2 regions of the Streptomyces chiangmaiensis genome follow, and region 2 is predicted to be linked to the other one. Evidence: riboswitches for the same ligand, from Rfam matches in the RefSeq annotation. Region 2 holds a riboswitch; the other holds the start of a gene.
The links. A riboswitch is a leader RNA that binds a small molecule or an ion and turns the genes downstream of it on or off. The one in region 2 is predicted to bind glycine.
Positions count from the first base shown of each region.

Region 1: linked by a shared signal. The riboswitch ahead of gcvP (aminomethyl-transferring glycine dehydrogenase) and the one ahead of gcvT (glycine cleavage system aminomethyltransferase GcvT) in region 2 are both predicted to bind glycine.

Region 1 covers NZ_JAYWVC010000021.1:57,302-61,713, forward strand. Annotated here, with positions in the region: gene gcvP (aminomethyl-transferring glycine dehydrogenase) at 1-2,035, opposite strand, end outside; glycine riboswitch at 2,213-2,308, opposite strand; gene VXC91_RS09930 (PRC-barrel domain-containing protein) at 2,423-2,794, shown strand; gene VXC91_RS09935 (DNA polymerase IV) at 2,890-4,287, opposite strand; gene VXC91_RS09940 (MerR family transcriptional regulator) at 4,340-4,412, opposite strand, start outside.
Region 2 covers NZ_JAYWVC010000011.1:37,817-42,228, reverse strand. Annotated here, with positions in the region: gene glyA (serine hydroxymethyltransferase) at 1-1,063, opposite strand, end outside; gene gcvH (glycine cleavage system protein GcvH) at 1,080-1,457, opposite strand; gene gcvT (glycine cleavage system aminomethyltransferase GcvT) at 1,569-2,690, opposite strand; glycine riboswitch at 2,760-2,871, opposite strand; glycine riboswitch at 2,872-2,972, opposite strand; gene VXC91_RS05920 (AAA family ATPase) at 3,142-3,819, shown strand; gene VXC91_RS05915 (enhanced serine sensitivity protein SseB) at 3,883-4,412, shown strand, end outside.

The sequences.
Region 1 (4,412 bases), on a different contig from region 2:
CCTGACCGCCGGCCTCGTGGACGGCCGCGCAGATGTCGGCGATGTGCTCCTCGAACACACCGTGCGTGGACGGATACGTGATCATCAGCACCGACAGTTCGTCGCGGTACTGCTCGATCTTGGCCCGCAGGTCCTCGATGTCGACCTCGCCGTCCTCGGCGGTCTTCACCACGACGACCTTCATGCCCGCCATCACGGCGCTTGCGGCGTTGGTGCCGTGCGCGGAGGACGGGATGAGGCAGACGGTGCGCTGGTGGTCACCGTTGGCGCGGTGGTAGCCGCGCACCGCGAGCAGACCGGCCAGCTCGCCCTGCGAACCGGCATTGGGCTGAAGGGACACCTTGTCGTAGCCCGTGACCTCGGCGAGCCGCTCCTCCAGCTCACGGATGAGCGTCAGATAGCCCTGCGCCTGCTCGGCGGGCGCGAAGGGGTGGAGCTGCCCGAACTCGGGCCAGGTGACCGGCTCCATCTCCGTGGTCGCGTTGAGCTTCATGGTGCAGGAGCCCAGCGGGATCATGCCGCGGTCGAGCGCGTAGTCCCGGTCCGCCAGCCGGCGAAGGTAGCGCAGCATCGCGGTCTCGGAGCGGTGCTGGTGGAAGACCGGGTGCGTGAGGTAGTCGTCGGTGCGCAGCAGGCCCTCGGAAAGCGCGTCCTCGGTGCTCGCGTCCAGCGCCTCGACGTCACCCTCCACGCCGCACGCGGTCCACACGGCGGCCAGCTGGGCCCGGCCGGTCGTCTCGTCGCAGGCGATCGACACATGGTCGGCGTCGACGAGGCGCAGGTTGACCCCGCGCTCACGCGCGCTGGCGACGACCGCGTCGGCGCGGCCGGGCACCCGCACGGTCAGCGTGTCGAAGTAGGCGCCGTGGACGACTTCGACCCCGCCCGCGGTGAGGCCCGCGGCGAGGATCGCGGCGTACTGGTGGGTGCGCCGCGCGATGGTCCGCAGGCCCTCGGGCCCGTGGTAGACGGCGTACATGCCGGCCATCACCGCGAGCAGGACCTGAGCGGTGCAGATGTTGCTCGTCGCCTTCTCGCGACGGATGTGCTGCTCCCGGGTCTGCAGGGCGAGCCGGTACGCCTTGTGCCCGTCGGCGTCCACGGAGACACCCACGAGCCGACCGGGCAGGCTGCGGGCGAACTTCTCGTGCACCGCCATGTATCCGGCGTGCGGTCCGCCGAAGCCCATCGGCACACCGAAACGCTGCGTGGTGCCCACGGCGATGTCCGCGCCCAGCTCACCGGGCGAGGTCAGCAGGGTCAGTGCGAGAAGGTCGGCCGCGACGGTGACGAGCGCCCCCACCTTGTGGGCCTGCTCGATGACCGGCCTGATGTCGCGTACGGCACCGGAGGCGCCCGGGTAGTGGATCAGTACGCCGTTGATCTCCCGCTCCGCGATCTCGGCCGGAATTCCGTCGCCCAGGTCGGCGACGACCACCTCCACACCGGCCGGCTCGGCACGGGTCTGGATCACGGCGATCGTCTGCGGCAGCGCGTCCGCGTCGACCAGGAAGAGGCCCTTCTTGTTCCGGCCCATGCGCCGGGACAGCGCCATCGCCTCGGCGGCGGCCGTGCCCTCGTCCAGGAGGGAGGCGCCGGAGGTCGGCAGTCCGGTGAGGTCGGCGACCATCGTCTGGAAGTTCAGCAGGGCCTCGAGGCGCCCCTGGGAGATCTCCGGCTGGTAGGGCGTGTACGCGGTGTACCAGGCCGGGTTCTCCATCACGTTCCGCAGGATCACCGGCGGCGTGAAGGTCCCGTAATAGCCGAGACCGATCATGGAGTCGAGGACCTGGTTGCGATCGGCGAGAGAGCGCAGCTCGGCCAGCACCTCGCGCTCGGTCCGCGCACCCGGCAGGTCCAGGGCCTCGGTGTTCTTGATCACATCCGGGACCGCTGCGGCCGTGAGCTCGTCGAGCGAGCCGTAGCCCACCTGAGCGAGCATCTTCGCGCGGGCCTCGTGGTCGGGCCCGATGTGGCGCTGCTCGAAGGGCGTCCCCCGTTCGAGATCGGCGAGCGGAATGCGATGGGCTGTCATTGCGGAGGCCTCCTGGTCTGACACGACCTTCGAGGGGCACCACGGCGCGGGTACCCCGACGGCCTCCCCCTCTGTCATCTCGACCTGAGAGCTTCACCGGTCCGCCCGAAGGCGCTCCGGCTTTCACCGTCGGTGAGAGCGGAAGCCGTCGACACCCGCCCTGCTTTCCAGAGTGACCTCGTCCGTGCGGTACGTGTGCCTGAGAGATTCCGGGGAGGGTTTGCTCCTTCGGCGCCTCCGGTTCGCTCCGGAGGACTCTCCCGCATGGGGTCAGCAGCCGCTAGCCAGAGTACCAGCGGAGACAAGACCGGCACCTTCGAGTGGCCGCCTTCCTGATTGTGCTCTTTCGTAGTGCTTACGGATGCGTTGCGACCTGCTGGAGGGACCGTGAAGACCGATATCGATCCGCGGAGTCTGATCGGCCGCAAGGCGTTCGACCGCAACGGGAACAAGATCGGCACGATTGACGAGGTCTACCTCGACGACGCGACCGGTGCACCCGAGTGGGCGGCCATACGAACAGGCCTGTTCAGCAGGGACGCGTTCGTCCCGCTGGAGCCCAGTGAAGTGATCGAGGGTGCTCTGTGGGTCCCCTTCGAGCGCGCCCTGATCAAGGACGCTCCCGACTTCGGCGTCGGACGCCATCTCTCCCCCGAACAGGAGTTGCAGCTCTACCACCATTACGGGCTCGACGTGACCTCGCCCCCACCGCCACCGGACCGCGACTTCGGGCATCTGGCCGGGTCGGACGAGGCCTGAGCCCCACCCGGGTCCTCGCCCCCTCGACACCGGAGGCATCCGTCCGGCCCGGAGTCGTGGCCGCCGCGGCCACCCGACGCCGCCCGACGGCACGGTCAGGCCCCGGTGCCCGATGCCGCCGCCCGTGGCCCCGCGGACTCGGGCCTTCGGGGCACCAGCGGCAGCGGATCCGCCGGCTCGAGCCGGGGGTCGTCGGTGCGGAACGTGCGCACGCGACCCGGCTCGGAGTCGGGTGTCTCGAACCGCACGGTCACCCGGCCGAGGCCGCTGCCCTGCACCCACCCGTGACCGTACTCGGCGTGCCGGACGTCCTGGCCCGCGCGCCAGACATGCTCAGAGGCCGCTGCCGACTCCTCCTCGGTGGTCTCGGTCGCCTCCCCGTCCTCCGGTCGGCCCTCGGTGCCCGCGTCCCCCGCGGCCAGGTGGGCCTGGGCGAACAGGTCCTCCTGGGTGTAGTCGGCGAGCCCGCTGACTCCGACGCCGAGCAGCCGCACCCCACCGGTCGTGTCCACCGAGTCCAGGAGCCTCCCGGCGGCCTCCCGCACAACCGCAGGATCGTCCGTGGGCCCGCGCAGGGTCTCGGACCGGGTCAGCGTCGCGAAGTCGTACCTGCGGACTTTCAGCACGATCGTCCGCCCCGACAGGCCGGCACCCCGCAGCCTGCGGACGCACCGGTCGGCGAGCCGCTGCACCTCGAGCCCGACCCGGACCCGATCGTGGATGTCCACGTCGTAGGTGTCCTCGACCGACACCGATTTGGCCTCCCGCTCGGCCACCACCGGCCGCTCGTCCTGCGCCAGCGCCATGGCGTAGAGGGCGTGCCCGTGGGCCTTGCCCAGCAGCCGCACGAGCTCGTCCTCGCCCGCCTCGGCGATCTCGTCGACCGTGGTGATCCCGGCCCGGCGCAGGTGGTCCCCTGTGGCGGGGCCGACCCCCGGCAGCGTGCGCACCGACATCGGACCGAGCAGCGCGCGCTCGGTACCTGGCCGTATCAGCACCAGGCCGTCCGGCTTGGCCTGTTCGGAGCCGATCTTGGCGAGCATCTTGGACGCGGCGAGCCCCACCGAGCCCGTAAGCCCGGTGCCCTCACGGATGTCCGCGCGCAGTTTCACCCCCGTCCGGAGGGCCGACTCCTCGTCCCAGGCCGCTCCCCCGGCCTCCAGATCCACGAACGCCTCGTCCAGGCTCAGCGGCTCCACGAGCGGCGACAGTGCTCGCAGCAGCTCCATCACCTGCTCGCTGATCTCCCGGTAGAAACCGAATCGCGGCACCAGATACGCGGCGTGGGGTGCGAGCCGGCGTGCCTGCGCCATGGGCATCGCCGAGTGCACTCCAAAGACTCGCGCCTCGTACGAGGCCGTGGCCACCACTCCCCGAGGTCCGAGTCCGCCCACGATGACGGCCTTCCCGCGCAGGCTCGGCTTGGATGCCTGCTCCGCCGAGGCGTAGAAGGCATCCATGTCGAGATGGAGGATCGTGGGCGCGCTTCTCACATCTCCGATGCTGCCCTACGCCACTGACAATGCCGCCTGGTGACGGCGCGTCTCAGACGGCCCGGTTGCGTCGCCGTGCCAGCTCGTCCCCGGGGTGGTTCCCGACGATGGTCTCGCCCGTGTCG
Region 2 (4,412 bases):
GGTCGTTCGGGATCGCGTTGCGGTTGACCGTGATGCCCACCTCGTGGAGCCGGTCCTCGGCCTGCTGTCCGTCGAGCTCGGAGTCGCGCAGGTCGACGAGGACGAGGTGCACATCGGTGCCGCCGGACAGGACGTCCACGCCGACGGCCCTGACGTCGTCCTTCACCAGACGCTCGGCAAGGATCCTCGCGCCCTCCAGAGTCCGCCGCTGCCGCTCCTTGAACTCCTCGGAGCTCGCGATCTTGAAGGCGACCGCCTTGGCGGCGACCACGTGCTCCAGCGGGCCACCCTGCTGACCGGGGAAGACCGCCGAGTTGATCTTCTTGGCGAGCTCGGCGGTGGACAGGATCACGCCACCGCGCGGGCCGCCCAGCGTCTTGTGGGTCGTGGTGGTGACCACATGGGCGTGCGGCACCGGGTTCGGGTGCAGGCCCGCGGCCACCAGGCCGGCGAAGTGCGCCATGTCGACCATGAGGTACGCCCCGACCTCGTCCGCGATCCGGCGGAAGGCGGCGAAGTCCAGCTGCCGCGGGTAGGCCGACCAGCCCGCCACGATCAGCTTCGGCTGGTTCTCCTTGGCCAGTCGCTCGACCTCGTCCATGTCGACGACGCCGTCGTCGCCGACATGGTAGGCGACCACGTTGTAGAGCTTGCCGGAGAAGTTGATCTTCATGCCGTGGGTCAGGTGCCCGCCGTGCGCGAGGTTGAGACCCATGATCGTGTCGCCGGGCTGCAGCAGCGCGAACATCGCGGCCGCGTTGGCCTGCGCGCCGGAGTGCGGCTGCACATTGGCGTGCTCGGCGCCGAAGAGCTCCTTGATGCGATCGATGGCGATCTGCTCGACCACGTCGACGTGCTCACAGCCGCCGTAGTAGCGGCGGCCGGGGTAGCCCTCGGCGTACTTGTTGGTGAGGACCGAGCCCTGCGCCTCCATGACAGCGACCGGAGCGAAGTTCTCCGAGGCGATCATCTCGAGGGTGGACTGCTGACGGTACAGCTCGGCGTCGACGGCGGCGGCGACGTCCGGGTCGAGCTCGTGCAGAGGAGTGTTCAGAAGCGACATGTGGTGCTGTTACTCCTCAGCCGGCGATGTGAGCGTCGTACTCGTCGGCGGAGAGCAGGTCCGCGGGCTCCTCCGCGATGCGCACCTTGAACAGCCAGCCGCCCTCGAACGGGGCGGAGTTCACCAGCGACGGGTCGTCGACCACGTCCTCGTTGACCGCCGTGACCTCGCCGCTGACCGGCGAGTAGAGGTCGCTCACCGACTTGGTCGACTCCAGCTCGCCGCAGGTGTCGCCCGCGGTCACTGTGTCACCGACCTCCGGGAGCTGGACGAACACGACATCGCCGAGCGCGTTGGCCGCGTGCTCCGTGATACCGACCGTCGCGACGCCGTCCTCGGCGGCCGACAGCCACTCGTGCTCCTTGCTGTAACGCAGCTGCTGGGGGTTGCTCATGGCCTGAATTCTCCTGTTGGGTCGGAGGAGTGGTGGTGAAGGGGGACTGGTGGAGACGCTCGTGAGCGGGGACGGACGCGAGCGGAGTCCCGTCCGTCCTGGGCCCAGTGTCTACTTCTGGCGCTTGTAGAACGGCAGCGCCACGACCTCGTACGGCTCGTGGCTGCCCCGGATGTCCACTCCGACCCCGGGCGTGCCGGGAGCGGAGTGCGCGGCGTCGATGTACGCCATCGCGATGGGCTTGCCCAGCGTGGGGGAGGGCGCACCGGAGGTGACCTCGCCGATCACCTCACCGCCGGAGACGACTGCGTACCCGGCGCGCGGGACGCGGCGGCCCTCGGCGATCAGGCCGACCAGGACGCGCGGCGGGTTCTGCTCGGCGCGCTCGGCGGCCCGCAGCAGTGCGGCGCGCCCCACGAAGTCACCCTCCTTCTCGAACTTCACGACGCGGCCCAGACCGGCGTCGAAGGGGGTCAGGGCCGTGGTGAGCTCGTGCCCGTACAGCGGCATGCCCGCCTCCAGGCGCAGCGTGTCCCGGCAGGAGAGCCCGCAGGGGGTGAGACCCACCGGTGCGCCCGCCTCCGTCAGCGCCAGCCACAGCTTCTCGGCGTGCTCGGGGGCCACGAACAGCTCGAAGCCGTCCTCCCCTGTGTAGCCGGTGCGGGCGATGAGCGCCGGGACCCCGGCGACCGTGCCGGGCAGCCCCGCGTAGTACTTCAGGCCGTCGAGGTCGGCGTCGGTCAGGGACTTCAGGATCCCGGGGGACTCGGGGCCCTGCACGGCGATCAGCGCGTAGGCGTCCCGGTCGTCGCGCACCACGGCATCGAAGCCGGCGGCCCGCTCCCCGAGCGCGTCCAGAACGACCTGGGCGTTGGAGGCGTTGGCGACGACCATGTACTCCTGCTCCCCGAGCCGGTACACGATCAGGTCGTCCAGGATGCCGCCGTCCTCCTGGCAGATCATGGTGTAGCGGGCGCGGCCGACGCCGACGGAGGAGATGTTGCCGACCAGGGCGTGGTCGAGGAGCCGGTTCGCCTCGGGCCCGGTCACCGTGATCTCACCCATGTGCGAGAGGTCGAACAGTCCCGCCTTGGTACGTACGGCGACGTGCTCGTCACGCTCGGAGCCGTACCGCAGGGGCATGTCCCAGCCGGCGAAGTCGGTCATCGTCGCGCCCAGCGAACGATGCAGGGCATCGAGCGCGGTACGGCGCAGGGGGCTGTTGCTGCTCATCGGTTGTGCTCCCAGGGCAACGGGGTCCCTCGCACGGACGAAGCCGAGCGCAGGGGAGGGCGAGGTCGTTCCTCCCCATCTGTCATCGGAACCTGAGAGGTTCGCCATGACTCCCGCGGCGGGTGGTCACGGTTTGCACCTTGGGTGGAGCCACCAGAAGGGGCCCGCTTTCCAGATGTGCCTCGCCCGCGCGGTATCGGGGCCTGAGAGATTCAAGGGAGGGACTTGCTCCTTCGGCGTCCGGGCACAGGCGTGCAGCCGGAACTCTCCCGCGCGGATTCAAGCGGCCGGTATGCAGTTGGCGCGCACATCATTGCACGCATCGTCCGATGGTGGCAGGGCCGCATCTGTGACCGGCCTGTGGCGGCACGAGGATGAAAACGAGAGACCTGAGCATTACCTTCTCTTTACAATCGGCGGGCAGGCAACTTCCCGACCCATGGGGAGGGAGATGACGGTGAACAGGACCACGGCGTACGCCACGACCTCGGGCCTCGCGGTGCCCGAGCAACCCGGTGCCCCGGCGCGGGGGGCCTGCGGACCGCTGCGGAATGCCGTGGTCCGCGATCTGCGCGACCGCGGGGGCCGCAGTCCGCACGGGCTCATCTTCGAAGCGGGCGACGTCGTCGTCGTCACCGGTCTGCCCGGCAGCGGCAAGTCCACTCTGATGCGGCGTGCCGTGCGGGGTGCCCGGGTCGACTCCCAGGACACCCGGGACCGCTGGGACACACGCCTGGCCCGCTTCCTTCCCTACGCGGTCTACCGCCCCCTCGTCCGCATGGCGCACTACGCGGGTCTGCGCCGCGCGCTGCGCGCGGGCACCGGGCTGGTGGTGCACGACTGCGGCACACAGTCCTGGGTGCGCGGCTGGCTGGCCCGCGAGGCCCGGCGCCGCGGGGGCACGCTCCGGCTGCTTGTGCTCGACGTCCCCGTGGACACGGCTCTGGAGGGGCAGCAGGCGCGCGGCCGCGGAGTCTCGCGGTACGCGTTCCTCAGGCACCGCAGGGCCACCCGCCACTTGCTGTGCTCCGTCGAGCAGGGCCGACTGCCGGAGGGCTGCGGCTCGGCGGTGCTGCTCGACCGGGACGCGGCGGACGTCCTGCGCCGGATCGACTTCGCGGCGAAGTGACCGTCCAGGAGCAACCGCTAGGCTTTTCTGCCACGGCAGTAGTTCTGAGCAGGCGGTAAGCAGATGGATTTTCCGGCGGACCTCCCCGCGGACTTCCCCCCACAGGCACACCCCCATCCGCACGGCGGATGGCCGGGCAACGAGCTGGAGGAGGTGCTCTCCGCCTCCCTCGGCGTCCCCGGGGCCGGCGGCCGGATCATCGAGGTCCTCGGGCGCAGCTTCCTCTGGGTGCCGCTGCCCGGTGACGGCGGCCCGCACAGCGGCCCCCTGGACCTGCCCACGCTGGAGATCGAGGGCCAGGTCTACGTCCCGGTTTTCAGCTCGGAGGAGCAGTTCCGCCAGGTGGTCGGCAACCACATGTCGTACACGATCGCTCCCGCCGTCGAGTTCGCCCGCGGGCTGCCCCCGCAGGTCGGTATCGCGGTCAACCCCGACGGAGTGGTCGGCGTGCCGCTGCCGCCGGACGCGGTGGCCGAGCTGTGCCGCGTCGGGCTGACCTCACTGGACGGGCTCGTGAGCGGTGGCCGGGTCCGCCTCTTCGAACCCGACTGGCAGGACGAACCGGTGGATTTCCTCGCCGCCGCCTCGTCCGA